Regions from separate parts of the Pseudoalteromonas sp. SWYJ118 genome, predicted to be linked through region 1. Evidence: predicted binding sites of a transcription regulator. Region 1 holds the regulator's gene; the other holds the start of a gene.
The links. The regulator FliA, encoded in region 1, starts transcription of late flagellar genes. The targets are predictions, from matches to a motif close to CTAAAGNTNNNNNNNNNNNNGCCGATA.
Positions count from the first base shown of each region.

Region 1 (11,728 bases):
CAAACGAATTATTTTTATTGTATCGTCATCTGAAGGGAGCTCAATTTCAGGCTCTTCCGCTACTGGCTTAACGGCTTGTTCATCACCTTTAATGTCTTGTATCGGTGGTAAACCATACTTAGAAAGTGCAATAACAACTTTACGATTTTCTGCTCGCCCTTGTTCTGTATCGTTACTTACAAAAGGTGAATATTGACCATAACCTTCTATCGCCATTCTGGCAGAATTAATACCTAATGCTTCCAGCTCTACTAAAATAGATGTTGCTCTAGCAACCGAGAGTTCCCAATTTGAGCGAAATATTTCATTGCGAATACTTTCATCATCAGTATAGCCACGCACCCTAATATAGTTATCTACTGGAGCAATAATATCTTTAACAATTTTGACGACTTGCTTTGCCCTAGAGTGTGCAACTGAGCTACCACTTGAAAATAACATACCTGAGCTTAGCTCTATAATCAGCCAATCTTGATTAAGCTCTAAACTGGCTTCTCCATCACGAATTTCATCAATAAGCGCTGACTGCAGCTTAGCAAGTAAGCTATCGAGTGGTTTTCCTAAATATTTTTGTTGTATGTTACTTGTATCACTTTGACCGTCGAGTAACTCTGGACCTTGTTCTTCTTTTAAAATACTTTCACCATAAAGAACTTCTTGTTCAGGTGTCACTCTATCAGTCAATATTCCATTACCATTGACGCCCTCACCTTGCTGGGAGTGCTGGCGGGCAGATTTATCAAAAACGTGTTCAAGGGAGTCTGACAATATTTGAAATTGTTCTTCTTTGTTAATCGCTATCGCATACAGCACCACAAAAAAAGCAAACATAATGGTCATGTAATCGGCATACGATACAAGCCAACGCTCTGTATGTTGACTTTTAGGAGCAGAGTGACGAAGTCGTCGGCGTAGCATGTTATTCGTCCACTAAATTAGGACGCTCTACACGGTAGGCTTCAAGCTTTAATTCTATATTTACTGGGCTTTCGCCAACGCTTATCGCAATCACACCTTCGGCAAGCATTTCATGGTAAAGCATTTTTTGCTCTACACGCTGTTTTAACTTATTTGCCATAGGTAAAAACAATAAATTAGCTAAACCAACACCATAAATGGTCGCGATAAATGCCGTTGCAACGCCTGCACCAAGCATTTGTGGATCGGTAATAAACGACATTGCCTGTATTAAACCAAGCACAGCACCTAAAATACCAATGGTAGGACTGTAGCCCCCCATCGCTTCATAAACACGTGCGGCTTCAAGCAAGCGATCGCGTTCTAGCAGTAAATCAATTTCAAGCGTGTCACGTATTTTTTGCTCTGAGCAGCCATCTACAAGCAAGCTTAAACCTTTTGCTGCATATGCATCTGGGTGAGCTAGCGCTTCGTTTTCAAGCGCTAAGTAACCTTCTTGACGTGCCTTATGAGACCATCGCTTAACTTGCTCTATTGCATCTTCAATATCATATTGTGGCGCAACAAAAACCCAAGAGCTCATATTTAGCATTTTTTTAAAGGTACTTGCTGATGTTTGTAACATAACAGCGCCAAGCGTGCCGCCTAATACAATAATAAGGGCAGGACCATTAAATAAAGCAGAAACAACGCCGCCTTCTAAAGAGTAACCTAGACCTATTGCACCCAGTGCTACAAATAGTCCAAATATTGAGAGTTTATCCACAACCTACCTCTCTCTTGATACGTGCTGCAACATCGCTTAATGCTAAGCTTTCACTCGAAAGCCCCGCATTAGCAATGGCTTGAGGCATTCCATAAACAACACAGCTTTTCTCATCCTGTGCCCAAATAGTTGCACCCGTTTGCTTTAACATTCTTGCACCGTCACGTCCATCAGCGCCCATGCCTGTTAAAACAATAGCAAGCACATCGCCTTGATACGTTTTTGCTGCACTGGCAAACGTTACATCTACACTCGGTTTATAACTTATTCTCTCGCTATGATCTTCAAATACGCGCAGTGTTCTATTTGCACCACGCCCTTCTACCATCATCTGCTGTCCGCCAGGCGCTAGATAAGCCGTTCCTGGTTGTAAGCGGTCACCTTGTTGCGCTTCTTTCACTTTTATTTGGCACAGACCATTTAAGCGTGCTGCGAAAGCAGGTGTAAAAGCCGCAGGCATATGCTGAATAAGTAAAATAGGGTGAGGGAAATTAGCTGGCAATTGAGTCAGTATAGTTTGTAGTGCAACAGGGCCACCTGTAGAAGTGCCAATAGCCACAAGCTGGTATTGCTTTCCACTTGCTCGCATTGAGGCAATATTTGAACCTGACGATGTTGTAGGGGCTGCTCTTTGAAAGCTTCTATCGGGTTGTTTTATCGAAGGTGTTAGTGTGTTTGTTCTTTGCGAAAGTGAGCTTGTTATCGGTTTAGTTGATATTACTGGCTTAGGTGGTGTTGCAGCTTTAAACGTTCGCGGTAAACGTCTTCGCCCTATATCTTTCACTTTATTTTGTAAAAGCTTTATAGCGTCTTCATTATTGCGAGCGATGTCTTCAAATTTTTTCGGTAAAAAATCCATTGCTCCAGCATCTAGCGCATCAAACGTTGCTGTTGCGCCATCACGTGTTAGTGATGAAAACATTAAGATCGGGGTTGGATTACTCGCCATTATCTCTTTAACTGCACTAATACCATCAAGCACAGGCATTTCGACATCCATAGTGATCATATCTGGACGTAGCTGAGCTGCTTTTTCAACAGCTTCTCTGCCATTCACAGCAAAGCCTATAACTTGTATGTCGCTATCTTGCTCAAGAATTTCGCTTACCCTGCGGCGAAAAAAGCTTGAATCATCAACAACTAAAACTTTAACGGCCATTTAGCTCTCTTATTAAATTTATGCGTAGGTATATATTAAATATATACCTACTTTATTATTAGCCTGCGTAATGTTTTAACATGTTTGGAACGTCTAAAATCAGTGCAATGCCACCATCCGAAGTTATTGTAGCACCTGCCATACCTGGTGTTCCTTGAAGTAACGCATCAAGCGGCTTAATCACTACTTCTTCTTGGCCAATTAATGAGTCAACAACAAAACCAATTTGCTGCGTACCAATTTGCACAATAACTACATGGCCTTTTGCTTTTCGCTGTGAACGATCTGAGCCTTTAACTAACCAGTGCTCGAGGTAGAATAACGGTATTGCCTTTTTACGCACAATAATTGTTAATTGCCCATCAACCACATTTGTTTTCGTTAAATCTAAGTTGAATATTTCACTAACACCTGCAAGTGGTAACGCAAATGTTTGTGCGCCAACAATTACCATTAAGGTCGGTAATATGGCTAAGGTAAGTGGTACTTTTATCTCTAAAATAGTACCTACACCTAACTCAGATTGAATACTTACAGAGCCGTTTAATTGGGTGATTTTAGTTTTCACCACATCCATTCCAACACCACGACCTGAAATGTCAGATATCTCTTCTTTTGTAGAAAAGCCAGGTGCAAAAATTAGGTTGTATGCTTCAGTGTCAGAAAGTCGACTCGCTTGATCGTGATCGAGCACGCCTTTACTAATTGCTATTTTTTTCAGTTTCTCAGCATCCATACCAGCGCCATCATCTTTAATGGTCAACAAAATATGGTCGCCTTCCTGAGACGCTGATAAAGTAACATTACCTGTTCTAGGCTTACCGGCAGCCTCACGAACAGCTGGCATTTCAATACCGTGGTCAACTGAGTTTCGAACTAAATGCACAAGCGGATCGGCTAGTGCTTCCACTAAGTTTTTATCTAAATCGGTTTCTTCACCTACAAGTTGTAAGTCAATGTCTTTGTTTAAGCTGCGTGCTAAATCGCGTACTACGCGAGGGAAACGACCAAATACCTTTTTAATTGGTTGCATTCGCGTTTGCATAACCGCGCCTTGAATATCAGCAGTCACTACATCTAAGTTAGAGATTGCTTTACCCATTGCTTCACTGTCTGAATTGGTCGCTAAACTAACCAAACGATTTCGCACAAGTACTAACTCACCAACCATATTCATAATTTGGTCAAGTCGTTTTGTATCTACGCGAACTGTCGTCTCTGCTGCTGGTGGCGCTGATTTTTTAGGCGTTGCTGGCGCTGCTTTAGCAACCGGTTTTTCTACCGGTTTAGAAGCGGGTGCTTTTACAGGTTCTGGTTTTTTTACAGGCACACTCGCTTTTGCAGCTGGTTTAGCTGGGATATTGGGCTGTTTCACAGCTGGAGTGCTTTCTATTGATTTAGGTGCAGTGCCTTTACCATGAAGTTCATCAAGAAGCGCTTCAAATTCATCATCACTAATTTCATCATCTGATGAATTAGCAGTATTTGACGCTGGTTTAGCTGGTTCTACAGGTGCTTTAACTACACTACTTTGGTCAGGTGCTTTACTCTCAACCTCACCAAAACTGCCAACTCCATGTAACTCGTCTAATAAGCTGTCAAATTCATCATCAGTAATATCACCATTAAAATCACTGCTACTTGCTACTGGCTTTTCAACTGCAGGACCTTGTCCTTTACCGTGTAGTTCATCAAGTAAGTTTTCAAATTCATCTTCAGTGATTTCGTTTATTTCAGCATCACTAACCGAAGGAGTTCCGCTAAACATTTCATCAAATGCAAATGGATCTTCCTCATCAGCTATTGGCGTATCAACTACTTCATCAAGAGGTTGTTCAACGTCAGTTTCTGAAGCGACTCCGTTAAGCTCGGCTTCTGTTGGAGGTAGGCCCAAAATATGGAGGGTTTGAAGTAACTCAGGATCTGCTGGTTCTGGCTTATCCCTATTTTGGATAGTCGCGAACATTTCATTAATGGTGTCGAGCGCTTGTAAAATAACATCCATTAACTCTGAATTGACCGTTCGCACGCCTTGACGTAGTAAATCAAATACGTTTTCAGCGCCGTGGCAAGCATCAACAAGTTCTGTCATAGCTAAAAAACCTGCACCACCTTTTACAGTGTGAAAGCCTCTAAATATGGCATTTAGTAACTCGGTATCTTCTGGATTATTTTCCAGTTCAACTAACTGTTCAGATAAAAGCTCTAGGATTTCTCCTGCCTCTACAAGAAAGTCTTGTAAAATATCTTCATCGACTTCAAACATGCAGTTACTCTCCTCTTAGAAGCCCAAACTTGATAAAAGATCATCGACTTCATCTTGATCAGATACAACATCATTACGCGATTCTTTATCAATAATAGGGCCTTCAGGACCTGCTAAAGTTTGTGTGGCAACTGGTTCTTTTATTTTTTGTTGTTCTACTTTATTCGCTGTGTTGTCACTGTCATCTTGTTCAGCAAACGCTGTTAAAAGATGAAGTAAGCTTTCTTCTACTTCTCTAACAAGTTCTATAACACGGCGAATAACTTGACCTGTTAAGTCTTGATAGTCTTGAGCCATTAGTACATTTGTCATTAAGCTTTGAAGCTCATCCGTTTTATGATGAGAGTTATTCATAAACTTATCGATACTATGGCAAAGTTGTTTAAACTCACCAAGCTCAATCTCCCGGCTCATTAAACGATCCCATGTCGGTTTGATATGAGATATTTCATCTGCAAGTTGCTGAGCTATAGGTAAACTAGCCTCAACAGCATCCATTGTTTTATTAGCCGCATTTTCTGTCATTTCTATAACATAATTAAGCCGCTTTTTAGCATCTGGAATCGCATCTGTCGTTATGTTAGTTAAGCGAGTATCAAGCTCAAAGCTTTTAAGTGCTTCGTGCAGTTGACGAGTCAACTTCCCAACTTCAGCAAATAATTTAGACTGCTCTTGCGAAGCTGTCTCTAAAATCAACTGATTAGCTTTATCTTGCTCATCGTTTTCTAAATAAATGACGAGTTGACGAGCTTGTTCTAACGTTATTTGAGGCGCAGCTGGTGCTGACATAAGCCTCTCCCCCATCATTAGCCTAAGCGTTCAAATACTTTTTCTAATTTAGTTTTTAATGTTCCAGCCGTAAATGGCTTAACAATATAACCATTAACGCCAGCTTGCGCTGCAGCTATTATTTGTTCTTTTTTAGCTTCTGCCGTTACCATCAATACAGGGATATGTTTTAACTTATCATCTGCACGAATTGCTCTTAAAAGGTCAATACCTTGCATTCCCGGCATATTCCAATCTGTAACCACAAAATCAAATACTTGATTTTGTAACATAGGCAAAGCTGTAGACCCGTCATCAGCTTCTTGAACATTAGTGAAACCTAAGTCACGTAATAGGTTTTTTATAATTCGTCTCATCGTTGAAAAATCATCAACTACAAGAATTTTCATGTTTTTATCCAAAACATCCCCCAGTGAGGTATTAACCTTAGTTTACTTACTACTAGTTTATCCAGTCATTGATTTTAGCTTTAAGCTTAATCATCGCCTGACCATGTATCTGACTTACACGCGATTCGCTTACATCGAGTATATGTCCTATTTCTTTTAAATTCATTTCATCGTTATAGTATAAAGAAAGTACCATTGCATCACGCTCTGGTAATGACTTTATTGCATTTAGCAAAGACTCATTAAACCGATCATTTTTAACATTATTAAAAGGTTTGTCTAGCGCTAAATCTTGGCCTACGGGAGTAATAACATCCTCATCTACACCAAGGTCTTCTATGCCTAATACTTTACTGGTATTAACATCATTTAAAATATGATGGTACTCATTGAGTGAAATTTCAAGTTTTTCAGCAACTTCTATATCTGTTGGTTCGCGATTCAAACTGCTTTCGAGCCCAGTAATTGCTTCTGCAACTTGTCGGCTTTTACGGTGTACTGAACGAGGAGCCCAATCACCACGGCGCATTTCATCAAGCATAGCCCCGCGAATACGAATACCGGCGAAGGTTTCAAAGCTTGCGCCTTTTGTTGCATCAAAGTTTTTTGAAGCTTCTATTAAACCTATCATTCCTGATTGAATTAAATCATCAAGCTGAACGCTAGGTGGTAATCGAGCAATTAGATGACATGCCACTTTTTTAACAAGTGATGCATGTTTCTCAACAATCACATTTAAGTTTTGTGTTGATTGATATCCCATAGCTCTATTCACCAATGTTGTCATAATTAGCCGTTTACTAGTTTCTCAATGAAAAACTCTAAATGCCCAGATGGTTGATTTGGTATTGGCCATTTAACTGCTTTTGTCGCCAGCGCTTTAAACGCGAGAGCGGCTGGCGAACTTGGAAAGAGCTCAACAATCACCTTTTGGCGACGTGTTGCTTTGCGCATATTTTCGTCATAAGGAACCGTTGCTACTAGCTCCATTGAAACATCTAAAAAGCGATCGGTAACTTTAGATAGTTTTGCAAACAATTCAGTGCCTTCACGCATACTGCGGACCATATTGGCAACAATTTTGAACTTATAAACACCGTGCTCGCGGCTTAATACTTTAATAAGTGCGTAAGCATCGGTTATTGATGTTGGTTCATCGCACACTACAACCATTACATCTTGTGCTGCTCGTGAGAAGCTTAGCACCATGTCTGAAATACCAGCGGCTGTATCTACAATTAAAATATCAAATTCGGTATTCAATTCGCTAAATGCACGAATTAGCCCGGCATGCTCAGATGGCGATAATTCAACCATACTTTGCGAGCCCGATGTAGCAGGTACAATTTTAATACCAGCAGGCCCTTCAACTAAAATCTCGTCAAGCTCACATTCACCTGACAAAACGTGTGATAAATTGCGCTCTACACGTAAACCAAGCATCACATCACAGTTTGCTAAACCTAGGTCAGCATCCAGCACTAATACTCTATTACCTTGTTGCCCTAGTGCAATAGCGGTATTTAGAGAAACATTTGTTTTCCCCACCCCACCTTTACCACCGGTTACAGCGATAACTTTTACGCCGTTGTTATTGTTTTGACTCATTTTGCGCAGGCCGCTTGCTTGATCTAATACTGTGTTAATCATACATCCCTACTGTACTTGGCGCCACTGCTTGGTGCCTTGAATGTTGTGCTTTTGTTCTTTTTAAATATAACTGCTCAGCCTTTTTCACTAGTTTTTCAGCATTTGCAACACGAATATCTTCTGGCACTCGTTGACCGTTAGTAAGATACCCTATTGGAAGGCGATTTTGAATCGCAATACTAATAATCTCACCCAAACTTAATGATTCATCTAACTTAGTGAAAATACAACCACTTAACTGTACTTTTTTAAAGTGACGTACTGTTTCTTGTAATACATTAATTTGTGCCGTCGCGCTTAGTACTAAGTAGCTGCGAATATCCACACGTTGGTTACGCATTAACGTGTTTAACTGCTCAGTTAAACGTAAATCTCGCTGACTCATACCTGCTGTATCAATTAATACTAGACGTTTATTTCGTAAATGATATAAAACTTCAGCTAATTCATTAGCATCTTTAACTTGCTTTACACCACAACCAATAATACGGCCGTAAGTAGCAAGCTGTTCATAAGCACCAATTCTGTATGTATCAGTGGTTATTAAGGCCACTTTATCAGCGCCATATTTTTGTGCGCCTAACGCTGCAAGCTTAGCAACTGTTGTTGTTTTACCAACACCTGTTGGACCCACTAACGCATATACACCACCTTGGCGAAGTATTTCATTATTGGTTGTTTGCATTTGATCTTCGACCATCGTTAACAACGCTTTCCAGCCTTGCTTACGAGATACATCATCAGGTACAAAACATGCCATTTGTTGCGCTACTTCTTTATCAATACCCATACCGACTAAGCGGTCAACCATGCAAGCGCGTGTTGGATCGCGACGCGCCATATCTTGCTGCATTAAGCCCGATACTTGATGCTCAAGCAATTGACGAATTGCGTTCATTTCTTCACGCATTGTTGTCATTTCTTCGCTTTCATTATTGGGTGTTTGTTGGCGAGCAGTTACTGGACTATCTAAATCATCAAAGTCGCTGTCTAAATCATCAAAACCTAAGCTATCCGCTTGAGTTTGTGGACGAACTGGCGCTGCATTTTCAGGAGCAAACATATTTTTAGTACGCTGTTCCATAACTGGTTCTTGATAGTTATCTGTAGTATCAATACCTGATTGTGAAAACATTGATGCAAGTTCAGGGGAGCGAGGACGCGGTGATTGGCGCTCTAATAAAGCTTGTAGGCTGTCAGCCACTTTTGCCTGCGGCTCTGGTTTGGCACGCTGAGGCTCTGGTTTTACAAAATTATGCATACTTTGCTGTGGAGCTTGAGCACGCGGCTCTGCAGTACGTTGTGGTTGCGCTGCTACTTTAGGGGCTGCTTTGTCATAATCAACTGCCGCTACAATTTCTACACCGTTAGCCAGCTTCTTATTTGACATAATAACCGCATCAACACCTAACTCATCTTTAACTTCTTTAAGTGCTGTGCGCATATCTTTAGCAAAAAAACGTTTAATTTTCATGATTCAACCCCTGTTAAAATCTTATTGTTGGCCTACAGAGCTAACAATCTTGATCTGTCTTTCGTCTGGTACCTCTTGATAAGACATCACTCTCAATCCTGGAATGGTGTACTTAACAAAACGAGATAACACAGTGCGTAACATTCCTGACGTTAGCAATATAGAAGGTTCACCGGCCATTTCTTGATTTTGATGCGCTTGTGTCAATGACACTTGAAGTCGCTCTGCAAGTCCAGGCTCAATACCGGCACCTTCATCGCCTGCATTTTGTAATGACTGATGCAACATCTGTTCCAACTCAGGTGCCAAGGTTATGACAGGGATTTCTGATGACATGCCCACCGCATCTTGAACAATTAACCTACGCAGAGAAATACGCACTGCAGCCGTTAATACATCAGGGTCTTGGCTACGCGGACCATACTCAACAAGGGTTTGAACAATTGAGCGCATATCGCGAATAGCTACACCTTCATTCAATAAATTTTGCAGTACTTTTACAATTGCAGTTAATGGCAGCACATCAGGTACTAGTCCTTCTACTAAGCGAGGATGGCTTTTAGCAAGCATATCAAGCAGGTTTTGAACTTCTTCATGCCCTAGTAGCAACGCCGCACTGTTAGTTAATAACTGGCTAATATGAGTGGCGACTACCGTGGCTGAATCTACAACGGTATAACCTAGTGATTGCGCTTCATCTTTTTGATCAGGCTTGATCCATACTGCATCAAGGCCAAACGCAGGATCTTTAGTTTCAACCCCTTTAATAGGACCAAATACTTGCCCTGGGTTAATCGCTAGCTCGTCGCCATGTTTAAGTTCGCTTTCACCGGTTGAAACACCCATTAGCGTTATTCTGTAAGCATTTGGATCAAGCTCTAAATTATCGCGAATATGAACAGGTGGTACTAAAAAACCAAGTTCTTGAGAAAGCTTTTTACGTACACCTTTAATACGATTAAGTAGCTCACCACCTTGAGATTGATCTACCAACGGAATTAATCTGTAACCTACTTCTAGGCCAATTACGTCAACCTGCTGAACATCATCCCAACCAAGTTCTTTTTGCTCTTGTTTATTGGCAATACCTGTTGCAGCGCTTCCGCCACTGGCGGCTTCTTCGGCTTCTGCTGCAGCGGCTTTTAACTTAGTTTGCTGTGTGTAGTAAGCTAAATAACCCAATAACGCACCTAAACTTAAAAAAGCAAAATGCGGCATACCAGGCACTAAACCCATGATGATCAAAATACCTGAAGCAATAAAGAGTGATTTTTCGTTACCTAGTTGTTTCTTAAATTGATCACCCATATTGAGCGACTCATTTTGACGTGTTACAACAATCGCGGTACCAATTGAAAGCAGTAAAGAAGGGAGTTGAGCAACTAAGCCATCACCAATGGTAAGTAATGTATATACTTCCATTGCGTTGCCAAAACTCAAATTATGTTGAATCATACCGACAAATAAACCACCAACAATATTGATGATTAATATAACAATACCTGCAATGGCATCGCCTTTTACAAATTTACTCGCACCATCCATTGAGCCGTAAAAATCGGCTTCGCGAGTTACTTCCTCGCGGCGGTCACGCGCTTGCTCAGCACTGATAAAACCAGCGTTTAAATCGGCGTCGATTGCCATTTGTTTACCCGGCATTGCATCAAGGGTGAAACGTGCAGATACCTCAGAAATACGCCCAGCACCTTTGGTAATTACCACAAAGTTAATAATAATAAGGATTAAAAATACGACCAAACCAACTGCGTAGTTACCACCAATAACAACTGAGCCAAACGCTTCAATTACTTTACCGGCAGAATCACCACCATTATGACCTTCAAGTAATACAACTCGAGTGCTGGCAACGTTAAGCGCTAAACGCATAATCGTAGCGATTAGTAATACAGAGGGGAATATACCAAACTCAACCGGCTTCATCGTGTAAACAGTCACGAGTAAAACCACTAATGCGAGGGCAATATTAAACGAGAAAAGGATATCGAGTAAAAATGGCGGTAACGGTAAGATCACCATTCCCAAGGCTGCAAGCACAAGCAAAGGAGTACCTACCCCTTTGGCATAGTCTTTTTTGTCTCTGTTAAGTTGTTGTAATACCGCTTTAAAACTCATAATTCTACAATTTCAAAAAATTGACACTACGTAGAATTAGCAATAACTATTCCAAGTTACTAAGTTAACGGTTTAATACTTGTAGGCATCGGGGATTGGGAGCTTGTTATTGAGCTTAGTTGGACGTTTACCGCGCCCTTTATTAAAGCGCTTAAGCTGAAATACATACGCTAAAACTTGCGCT
Region 1 is NZ_JADYXC010000001.1:483,687-495,414, reverse strand. It holds gene I6F48_RS02305 (flagellar motor protein MotB) at 1-918, opposite strand, end outside; gene I6F48_RS02300 (flagellar motor protein) at 920-1,684, opposite strand; gene I6F48_RS02295 (protein-glutamate methylesterase/protein-glutamine glutaminase) at 1,677-2,843, opposite strand; gene I6F48_RS02290 (chemotaxis protein CheA) at 2,902-5,109, opposite strand; gene I6F48_RS02285 (protein phosphatase CheZ) at 5,125-5,898, opposite strand; gene cheY (chemotaxis response regulator CheY) at 5,916-6,299, opposite strand; gene I6F48_RS02275 (RNA polymerase sigma factor FliA) at 6,340-7,050, opposite strand; gene I6F48_RS02270 (MinD/ParA family ATP-binding protein) at 7,077-7,937, opposite strand; gene flhF (flagellar biosynthesis protein FlhF) at 7,930-9,411, opposite strand; gene flhA (flagellar biosynthesis protein FlhA) at 9,433-11,544, opposite strand; gene flhB (flagellar biosynthesis protein FlhB) at 11,617-11,728, opposite strand, start outside.

Region 2 (11,728 bases), on a different contig from region 1:
ATCTGGCGCAGAAGCGGTGTTAGGCGCAAGACCGCAAACTGGCTTTGACACCATCGATGAATTTTTTGAACAGGTGAAGCAGCAAGGCGGTACTAATACTGACTCAATAAAAAGTCTATTTAGTATTAAAAGCGAATATTTTAAATTACAAACGCAGGCAAACTTTGTCGACCTGCGTTTTTCGATGACCACATTACTGCACGCTAAAGACGGTGACGTAACGATACTGGCGCGAAAATTTGGAGGCGTACAGTGACAGAAATACTGTTGATCCGCACGGGTCAAACCGAGCAAGAATTGCTTAATTGGTTAATTTACTCACCACAAGAACAAGAAATAATAGCCAGTGGCGAGTTACCAAATGCAGAGCATTTAAGTGAGCTAAGCGAAAAAGCACTTACCCGAGAAGTGGTCGTGTTGTTACCCAGTGATCAAGTGCAATTAAAAACGGTCGCTTTGCCAACAAAATGGAATCGCAAGCTTGAGCAAGCATTGCCATACATGCTTGAAGAAGACATAGCATGTGACGTAGATGAACTGTTTATAGCAGTAGCGCAGCCGACAATGCTTGGTGAGCAACATGCAATTCGTGTAGCAATGACAGACCGTGAATGGTTTGAACAATGGCTCGCATTATTTGTAGAGCATAATCTATCAGTATACAGAATATTACCCGATGCTTTGTTGTTACCGCTTGCAGATGATGGCGCAGTTACCGCTATCGAGCTCAATAACCAATGGTTATTTAAGCAGGGGCAATGGCATATAGGTGCGGTTGAATCTAGTTGGTTAAATGGCTACTTAACAGCCATGGGTAATCCTGATATTAAGCATTTTAGCCCAGCTAGTCAGTTTCCAGAAAGCGTTAACTTACAAGCGCAAACGAGTGAGTACGACTTACCTCTAGCATTATTTGCAAAGCAGTTAGATAGCGTTAACTTTAACTTACGCCAAGGTATGTATCAGCTTAAAAAACAAAGCGCTTTATGGTGGGGTTACTGGAAAGGCGCCGCAATTATAGCAAGTGTTGCATTGGTTTCTACTATTACAATAAAAGCTATTGAGTTACACCAACTTAATACACAAGTAGAAGTAGCTAAAGATCAAGTAGTCGACAGATACCAAAAAGCATTCCCAGGAACTAAAGTTCGCCCCAATCTAATTAAAAGCCAAATTAAAGGCGCGTTAGATAAAGTGCAAGGCTCAAGTGAGTCGGGCTTTTTAGACTTAACGACTAATTTGGTTGATGTATTTTCGCAAGTCAGCGAATTTACACCTGAAACACTTCGTTATGACAAACGTCGCAATGAGCTGCGCATTCGTGCACGTGCTAAAGACTTCCAAACCTTTGGTAAAGTAAAAATCATACTTGAAAAACAAGGTTTAACTGTTGAGCAAGGGTCTTTAAATAACGACGGTGATTATGTCGTTGGTGAAATTAAACTGCGAGGTGCAGTATGAAAAAGCAGTTAATGCAACAATGGCGCTCGCTTAAAGAGCAAGAACAACAATTGGTAATGGTCGCTGGTGGCGTGTTTATTATTTTTGTTTTAGTAATGGGAATATTTAGACCATTAAATAATGCGATAGAAAAGGCACAGCAATCTCAAATTAAACAACAAGAGCTATTAGCTTGGGTTGATGACAGTATTGTTAAACTAAAGGCTGCGGGTAACACCAGTGTTGCTAGCAATGCAAACTTAAGCCAAATTGTTAATTCTACACGTGGGCGCCATCAAATAAGTATTAGTAAAATGCAGCCAAGTAGTGATTCGCTGCGTTTGACGCTCGACTCTGTAGAATTTAATCAGTTAATAGAGTGGTTAGATGAGCTAGTGAATCAGCACGGCTTAAAAATTGAAAACTTAGATTTGAGCCGCGATGATAAATCAGGCTATGTGCGTGTAAGCCGTTTAGTATTAGAGAATTAATTAATGAAAAAAATAATAACGTTATCGGCTGTCTTTTTAATTAGTTTTATTGTGTTTTGTATTATTAAATTACCAGCACATATTGCACTAGATATAGCAAAACCGTACTTTCCAAAGCAATTAGAAGTAGGGCAAACTGTAGGCACTGTTTGGCAAGGTCAAATGATGCAAGTTCGTTTTGATGGTGAACAGTTAAATAATGTTCGCTGGGACATTGCTGGCTGGAAGTTATTTACAGGCAAGCTAAATGCGAATGTGAAGTTTGGTAATGCACGAGAGCGTAGTGATATCTCGGGTTATGCTGATGTAAGTTATGGGCTTTTTAATCAAGAAGTTAAAGTGACTGACGGCCTAGTGCGCTCAACAGTAGAGCGTGCAATGCAGCGCGTGCAGCTTCCCCTACCTGTAACCGCTAAAGGGCGTGTAATTTTAGAACTTGATGAATACAGCTCAGGTGCACCTTATTGTGATTCACTAAAAGGTGAAATAGCGAGCCCTAATATTGACGTGCAAGGCTTAAATGGGTGGTTTAATATTGGCCCTCTGGCTGGTAAGTTAAGCTGTAAGTCGGGCGATATTGCTATATTAATTGACCCAGATAATACGCTTGGCCTTGAGGCAGATGCTACACTTAAAGCTAATTTCGACTTTAGTGTGGCAGGTTATGTAAAACCAGATGCTAGCTTACCTAAAGATGTACATGATGCGGTTAAATTTTTAGGCCGACCAGATAGCCAAGGTCGTTACCCGCTCAACTTTTAATGTTTGAATATAAAGAGTTTTAATGCAAATACCCCAATTTACTGAGCTGCACGCAAAGCAGCTCAGCACATTTTTAAATACCCAATCTCAAGCAATGACCCTTCAACAAAGCCAAGGCTATTTATTTGGCGTTATTTGTTCGCCCAATCCATTAGATGTGCATGAGTGGCTTGAGCAGATATTACCAAATACAGCTAATGATTTAGATGAAGAAGTACTTTTCTTGTTTATGGCGCTATACCATAAAATTAGTGAGCAAGTATTTGAAACAGGATACAAACTACCCGTTGAGTTTACTATTGAGTTTTGTAAACCATGGAGCGAAGGCTTTTTAGTGGCTACTAAAGCATATGCAGAGCCACTTTTAAATGCACCTGAGTTAGATGCTGAATTTAAAGAAGCATTAGAGAGTGCATTAAGTACACTGAGCTTTTTTGCTCTTGATCAGCAAGCAATTACTCAGATTGCTCAGCAAAATAGTATGACTAAAGAAGCCTTATGCCAGTATCAATATGAATCAATGGGTGACTTTGCACTAGGCTTTGCGGAGCTCATAGAAGTTGTTGCCATTAACAGTGGTTTAATAACTGATGACAGCTGGGACGAATAGTTTTAGCTTAAGCGCTTAGGTAATCTAAGCGCTTAGTTCTAATACAATATCAGTACAGCCTTGCTTACACTTTACCATACCTTTACCAGGCTCGCAGGTGGCTAAATCAAGTGTTAAAACTCCATTACATTTCTCACACTTTAACGTTTTGCCTTGTGCTAATTGTTTAAGCATGTTGCGCTGTTTATGAAATGAGTCGCTTGCTTTTTTATTTAATCCTGAAAAATCCACTACTTTGCTCGCTTTTGCTCTAATGCTTCAGTCACTATTTTACATACTGTATTTAAACGATCGCCATAAAAATAAAGGTTTAAGTCACGTTTACGACAATAGCGTAGGTGAAATAACTGAACAGAGTCATCTGTTGTAAACGTTTTTTCTACGTACTCACCCTCAGATTCAGACAATTTAAGTTGACTGCTGATCCTATTTTTAGCCATATTTGCAGCAGGGCTTCTGTTAACCTTACTTGCATCACTTAAAAAACCAATGCCTTCACCTAATAACCTTTCGCGAGGTTCTTTTATAAGCGGATGATCGATTGTAAAAAAGGCAAGGATCACAACTACCAAAATAATAAATTTTTTCATGGATACGTAAACCTTGATCTAAGTAGGGTTGAATTACCATGCAGTGTAATAAACTGCATTTTAAAAGCAAGTAACTGGGATGAATAAATTATTAGCGATCTATGCCAGTAATTTTAACCAACATTGTTATAATGGTTAACAGCAGTCAGATATTTCTGAAATATCTGAAAGTATTCGAGAAGGCAATTTATTAAAGTAAATCTGCCTAGCAAGTAACTTGCTAGCTTTAAGTATAGAGTACTTGAGTATTGCTGGATTTTTATTTCCAAGCGGCGTTGAGGAACTTCGATGGACAAACAAATTAAAGTAAAGAATATCCCTGTAGAGGTGAAAATCCAAAAACCGGATTTAAGCCGTCAAGATGATAGGTTCAATCCCCGAAATCGTATTTATGTGCGTGCCGTAAAAGGCCTACATCAATTACTTAGGCAGCGCATTGGCTTTTTAGGCCTACTTGCGTTTATGTTACTTCCTTGGATTAATTTTAACGGCCAGCAAGCAGTGCTGTTTGATCTAATTGGTCAAAAATACAATATTTTTGGTTTAACGCTATGGCCTCAAGATTTTACCATATTAGCGTTTATTTTTATGCTGGCAGCATTTGCGCTGTTTTTAGTGACCACCTTCTATGGACGGGTGTGGTGTGGCTACACATGTCCGCAAACTGTTTGGACCTTTATTTTTATTTGGTTTGAAGAAAAGCTTGAGGGCACGGCTAATCAGCGTAAAAAACTCGATCAAAGACCCATGAATTTTGATAAGTTTTGGCGTAAAACGGCAAAGCATACTAGTTGGGTATTGTTTTCGTTATATACCGCTATTTCTTTTGTGGGTTACTTTACGCCAATCAGAGAGTTACTTCCTGATTTTGTAACGTTTAACGTGGGTGGTTATGCACTAGTCAGTATTATTTTCTTTGCTGCGTGTACCTATGGTAATGCCGGTTGGATGCGAGAAATTATGTGTTTACACATTTGCCCTTACTCACGTTTTCAATCAGCTATGTTTGATAAAGATACATACACTGTAACGTACGACGAAAGCCGTGGTGAAAGCCGTGGTCCTCGTTCACGTAAAGTAGATCATGAAGATTTAGAGCTAGGCGACTGTATCGACTGCAACCTGTGTGTTCAAGTGTGCCCAACAGGTATTGATATTAGAAATGGGCTGCAAGCTGAGTGTATTAACTGTGGTGCATGTATTGATGCGTGTGATGGCGTAATGGATAAAATGGAATACCCGCGTGGACTTATTTCATATACGACAGAGCGAAACCTCGAAACCCCAGAAAATAAAACGAATCCACTACGAGCTAAAATCATTGGTTACACGGTCATACTTGTTGTGCTTACGGGAGCACTTGTAGCTAATATAGCGCTGCGTAAAACAATGGACTTTGATATCATTCGTGATCGAAACCAATTATATCGTGTCGATTTTGATGGTTTAGTAGAGAACACCTATACATTAAAGGTAATTAATAAAGCGCAGTACGAGCAAACCTTTAATATTAAAGTACAAGGGTTAGATAACTTTAAGTATATTGGTAAGCAGTCATTTACTGTGCAGGCAGGGCAATCTCATAATGTGCCATTGTCGCTTGTAATGGACCCTTATGATTTAAAAGCGCCAATGACAGAGTTTAATTTTGTGCTTTCACCGGTAGATGAGCCGGATGAAACAATATCGCAGTCGAGTAACTTTTTTAAAGCGCGATAATCACAACCTACCTTAAATAGGTAAGTTGATATAGCAATTAACAAAAGCGGGTATATAACCCGCTTTTTATTTTATATAAGAAGAGTATGAGTAAATTTAGTTTTATTGACTTAACACCTGACCTAATACTCGATGCAATAGAAAGCGTAGGTGTGTACGCTGAATCTGGTTTGTTGGCACTCAATAGCTATGAAAACAGAGTGTACCAATTTAAAGCCGATGATGGCCTGCGTTACGTAGTGAAGTTTTATCGCCCAGAGCGCTGGAGTAAAGAGCAAATTCAAGAAGAGCATGATTTTGCATTTGAACTGGCAGAAGCGGAAGTGCCTGTTGTTGCCCCTATTTTATATAATGGGCAAAGCTTGTTTGAACACGAAGGTTATTTGTTTGTGTTGTTTCCAAGTGTCGGCGGGCGTTTATTTGAGGTTGATAACTTAGACCAGCTTGATGTAATGGGGCGTTTAATTGGCCGTATGCACCAAGTAGCTAAAACAAAGCCTTTTACTTATAGGCCAACAGTTACTTGCGAGGAGTATTTACATACAGCCAAAGTTCATCTTCAAAAAAGTAACTTAGTGCCTATGGGAATAAATACTGCCTTTTATACTATTTTAGATTTAGTGATAGAGCAGGCGCAAAAACAGTATAAAGATGTGCAAAGTATTCGCTTACATGGTGACTGCCACGTTGGTAATATTTTGTGGGCAGGTGATGCGCTAATGTTTGTTGATTTAGATGACAGCCGCCAAGGTCCTGCAATCCAAGATTTATGGATGATGCTCAGTGGCGATAGAGCGACGCAACTGTTACAGTTAGACACCCTTGTGAGTGCGTATGAAGAGTTTTGTGATTTTGATCACTCTCAACTCAAATTAATTGAACCGCTGCGAGCGATGCGTATTATCCATTATATGGGATGGGTAGCTAAACGATGGAGCGATCCTGCCTTTGTGCGGAACTTTACATGGTTTGCTGATGACAAATACTGGGAGCAACAAATTTTAGCACTGAAGGAGCAACTTGCAGCACTGCAAGAAGCACCGTTAAAGTTATTGCCGTAATATTTTATTTAAAGACAAGTACAACGAGATACAAATGCTTAAAAAATTAAAACTGAGTTTATTACTTTTATGTTTACCATTTGCAGCACTTGCTGCACAGTTTGAAGTTGATAATCAATACACTGTTATTGATGTAGACAAAAGTACATCACCACAAGTAACCGAGTTTTTCTCATTTTACTGTCCACATTGCTTTAAGTTTGAACCAGTAGCAAAAGCAATTGAACAAGGCTTGCCAGAAGGCGCGGAGTTTATTAAAAACCACGTGAACTTTTTAGGTGGCGTGTCGCCACAAGCACAAAGTAATTTAAGCTTTGCCTACTTAATTGCTAAGCAGCATGGTCAGGCGCAGAGTATTAGCGATCAAATTTTTAAAAGTATTCATGTTCAGCGTGCTCCTTTAACTGAAATGAAAGACGTTAAAAAATTACTTGAAGTAAACGGTATTGATAGCGCAACGTTTGATCAAGAAATTGCAAGCATGCCAGTTATTTCGGCTGAGCAAGCAATGCAAAACAAACAAAATAAATATTCAAAATTAGGCGCACTTACAGGTGTACCTACTTTTATTGTTAACGATAAATATAAAATAAACCTCAACACCATCAAAAATCAAAAAGAACTTGATGAGTTAGTAGCGTTTTTATTAGCACTATAAATTTCGGAGCATAATAATGATTAAATTAGTTAAAGCAGGTTTGCTTGCAGTACTACTTCCTATGGCGGCAACAAGCTTTGCAGCAACGTATGAAGAAGGCGTGCATTACGACGTTGTTTCTGAGCGCGCAACAAAAAAGCCAGAAATTAAAGAGTTTTTCTCATTTTACTGCCCTGCATGTAATAACATGGAAGCACTAATTGGTGAGTTTAAGCCTAAGCTTGATAAAAACGTTAAATTTAAAAAGAGCCATGTTGATTTTGTAGGTGTACGCGACCCAGAAAACCAACAGATGATGAGCCAAGCACTCGCTACTGCAGAAGTGCTTCCGCAAAAAGATAAAATTGTCTCTGCAATCTTTAATCATATTCATACAAAGCGCGCTAGTTTTAATGAGCTTGCAGATGTAAAAGATATATTTGTAGCGCAGGGCGTTGATGGCGATAAGTTTGATAAGCTGTTTAAAAGCTTCTCGGTACGTACGCTGAGCTCTAAAATGAAACGCGATCAAGACTACTTTAAAGAAAAAGGCGCACTACGTGGCGTACCTACATTTATTGTAAATGGTAAGTATAAATTAAACCTAGGTCGTGAGTCGGGTATTACTGAACCAGAAGATATTAGCAAACTGATTAATTACTTAGCTAACAAGTAAGTTTAGCTAAAACTAAAAAAGCTCCTACAAGGAGCTTTTTTTATGGGTAACGTTTACTGAGCGTATTTATTTGCGCTGCAAGAAAACACCCGACTCAATGTGATGTGTATATGGGAACTGATCAAATATAGCAAAGCGCTTAACGTTGTGCGTACGTGTTAGGTGATCAAGGTCACGCTCAAGGGTTTCAGGATTACACGATATATAAATTATGCTTTCGTAGTTAGCTACTAAGTCACACGTTAATTCATCCATGCCCGCGCGCGGTGGATCAACTAATATGGTTTGGCAGTCATAGCTTTTAAGGTCAATACCGTCTAAACGAGAGAAAGTACGCTCGCCATTCATTGCTTGAGTAAACTCTTCACTAGACATACGAATAATATCTAAGTTCTCTACGTTATTTTTAGCAATATTGTATTGAGCAGAATGAACAGATGATTTTGATATTTCTGTTGCTAATACTTTATTAAAACAGCCCGCTAACGCAATTGAAAAGTTACCGTTACCGCAATACAGTTCTAATAAATCATTTTTAAGTGGTTTACATAAATCTTGCGCCCACTCCAGCATATTAATATTTACTTTTGCATTAGGCTGAGTAAAGCTATTTTCTACTTGTTGATAAATAAGCTCTTGACCATTAACTGTTAAACGCTCAGTTACAAAGTCATCACCCAGCACTTCTTTTTGTTTGCGAGCACGGCCGATAAAGTCAATTTTGTATTTACTGCTTAGTTTTTCTTTAAGCGCTTTAATTTCACTTAACCATTCATCATCAAGTGGTTTGTGATAAAGCAAGCTTACTAAAATTTCACCGCTTAGCGTGGATAGGTAATCGATTTGAAATAACTTACGACGTAATATTTCACAAGGCTTAAGATGCTCAATCATCACCTGCATTATTTCACCAACTAGAGGCGCTGCTGGATCAAATGTATCAACACGGATTTTTTCTTTTGTTTGTTGATCAAACATAATGTGAAACAGATCGTCACCGTCGTGCCATACTCTAAATTCAGCACGTTGGCGGTAGTTAGTTGGCTCTGAGCTAAATACTTCTAGTTGCTCCACACCAAAACGTTGAAACTGCGCACTAATACGCTGCTCTTTTTCACTTAACTGCGTTTGGTACTGTGTGGTATCTATTTTAATAACTGCCATTAACGCTACTACCTTATCTAAGATCTGTTTATCGGCGCTATTGTAGGGAGCGCTGCGTATTTGTCTAGTTTTGGCTAGCATTTATGCTGTTTTATTGAACATTGTACTTTAGTTTTTGTTGTTATAGCCGATAATAAACTACGCACGCTTAGGAGACGAATCATGAAAATAGGTAATTATGGCTTTACGCCAAACAACAACATCAATAAATTCAATAATAAAGCTGATATACAGCAACCTACAATTACGTCTCCTCAAGATAGCTATCAACAACGAGGCCGCGAGTTGGCCGCAAAGGTGCTTGGCGATAAAATGGCTGAGCAGCTTGGATTGCCTATCGCAGAAAAAAAAGCAGATAAACCACTATTTGATTTTGATGAAATAGTAAAAAACGTACTCGATTTTGTAAGTAGTGCTGTTAATAAAGCAAAAGCTAATGGCGCTGATGACGAAAAGCTCAAAGATATGTTAGGCGACGCGCGCAAAGGAGTCCAAATAGGGATTGACGACGCTGTTGATGAACTCAAAGGTACAGGTGTATTTAATGATGACATGGAAGAGGGGATTAATAAGTCCAAAGAGGGAATTTACAATGGGCTCGATAAGTTTGAAGAGTCGTTATTTAACCCACAACCTGCCAGCGTAAATATAAGCCAGGCTCAATATGTCAGTATGACGAGTAATGCAGAGTATAAATTTACCACCGCAGAGGGTGACGAGGTAAGTATTAGCTTTGCAGATGCATTTGAATCTCAGTCGGCAAGTGGCTATCAGCAAAACAGTAATAGCGAGTCGTTTGCAAGCTCATCATCGCAATCTCGACAGGTATCATTTTCGATGTCGGTTAATGGTGACTTAAATGAGCAAGAGCAAGAAGCTATTAATGCAATGATGGAAGACTTACAAGATTTAAGTAAAACCTTTTTTGGTGGTGATTTAGATGAAGCATTTGAACAAGCGCAAGAGCTGAGTTTAGACAGCGATCAGCTGGTGGCTTTTTCTATGGATTTACGCCAAACAAAAACAATAGCAACAGTTAAAAGCTATGAAGAATATAGACCAGCACCAGAAAAACGAGTAGCGGAAGGTTTAGCTCCTTTTAATGATGACCTTAAAAATGCTTTTGAAAAAGCGGGTGAGCTTGGATTACAAAATCAGCTAGCTGGCATTCTCCAATGGTTAAATCAAGATCAGGAGCAAATAGATAAGTTAGTGGATTACACAAAGTCTATGTTCGAAAATCTTAATCAGTTAAATTCGGCAGCCGACGAGCTTGCTGATTTAGAAACCACGCAAAGTTAAACTACTTTCTTTTATAAATACCTCATGGCAAACTGCCGTTCTTAAAGTAAAGTGGGAACGGTAGTTTGTCAGCGCATATAATGGTCTTTGATTCAGGTATTGGTGGAACTACTGTACTTGAGCATATAAAGCAAAGTATCCCCAATGCTCAGTACAGTTATTTTATGGATAATGCATTACTACCTTATGGTGCTCAATCCCAAAAAACAATCATTAACCGATTATGCTCACTTATTCATTTCATCAAAGCTAATACGCTTAACGTTGATTTAATTGTAATAGCGTGTAATACCGCTTCTACATCTGCACTTAGCGCTGTTCGCCAAATGACAGATATTCCTATAGTAGGTGTTGTGCCAGCAATAAAGCCTGCGGCAGAGTTAACACGTTCAAATCATATTGGCTTATTAGCCACACCGGCAACGGTCGCCAGTTCATACACTAAAACATTAATTACTGAGCATGCACGTAATGTAACCGTTAATCTATATAGCAGTGTGGAGTTAGTAACTTTAGCTGAGCAATACTTTTTTACAGAGTCTTTGGATACAAACAAGTTGCATCAAGTGCTTGATGACCTACATATAGATAAAACTATAGATGTACTTGTATTAGGATGTACGCACTTTCCAATATTAGCAGAGCCTATTAGTCAGTATTTTGAAGGGAATGTAAAATTGCTTGATTCAGGTGTAGCGATAGCAAACAGAGTCAACTACCTACTTAACCAACTTAACTTATACGTGAATAAACTAACAGACATAAAAAAGCCGCTGCAATATTATGCAACGGCTGATGTGTTTAGCAATAAGCTAGCGGTAAAGCTAGTTACACTGACTGATCCGTCTCAGTACGTAGAGCATTAGAATCGTCTTCTTGTTTTTGTTTTGCTTCACGTACCTTTAAAGTACGTTGTTGGAACTCGCTATCGTTCAAGTTAGCAATTGCATTGTCTGCATCAGCTTGCGCCATTTCAACAAAACCAAAACCACGACGCTTGCCAGTATTCTTATCCTTTAATAAACGAACATTGAATACTTTGCCTTGTTCTTCAAATAATGCACGAACAACACCTTCGTTTGCACGATAAGGAAGATTGCCAACATAAAGAGTCTTTGTTTTTACTTCGGCTTCTTCAGTAACATCAGACGACATTGCTGCAATAACAAGTGCGCCTACTAATAAGCCAACACCAAATAGAAGTGCAGGGTCTAGTGCTAAGCTTGCTAAAGCAAACTTAACAACAATAAAACCAACTACAGCAAGAATAACTGAA
Region 2 is NZ_JADYXC010000035.1:14,144-25,871, forward strand. It holds gene gspK (type II secretion system minor pseudopilin GspK) at 1-256, shown strand, start outside; gene gspL (type II secretion system protein GspL) at 253-1,461, shown strand; gene gspM (type II secretion system protein GspM) at 1,458-1,931, shown strand; gene I6F48_RS20005 (type II secretion system protein N) at 1,935-2,693, shown strand; gene I6F48_RS20010 (UPF0149 family protein) at 2,716-3,303, shown strand; gene I6F48_RS20015 (hypothetical protein) at 3,328-3,534, opposite strand; gene I6F48_RS20020 (hypothetical protein) at 3,534-3,893, opposite strand; gene ccoG (cytochrome c oxidase accessory protein CcoG) at 4,182-5,612, shown strand; gene I6F48_RS20030 (serine/threonine protein kinase) at 5,699-6,673, shown strand; gene I6F48_RS20035 (thiol:disulfide interchange protein DsbA/DsbL) at 6,708-7,331, shown strand; gene I6F48_RS20040 (thiol:disulfide interchange protein DsbA/DsbL) at 7,348-7,986, shown strand; gene trmA (tRNA (uridine(54)-C5)-methyltransferase TrmA) at 8,053-9,150, opposite strand; gene I6F48_RS20050 (DUF5610 domain-containing protein) at 9,313-10,452, shown strand; gene murI (glutamate racemase) at 10,518-11,318, shown strand; gene I6F48_RS20060 (RNA recognition motif domain-containing protein) at 11,281-11,728, opposite strand, start outside.
Region 2: a site for FliA is predicted at 9,257-9,283, ahead of I6F48_RS20050 (DUF5610 domain-containing protein). Genes of this name have one in related genera too.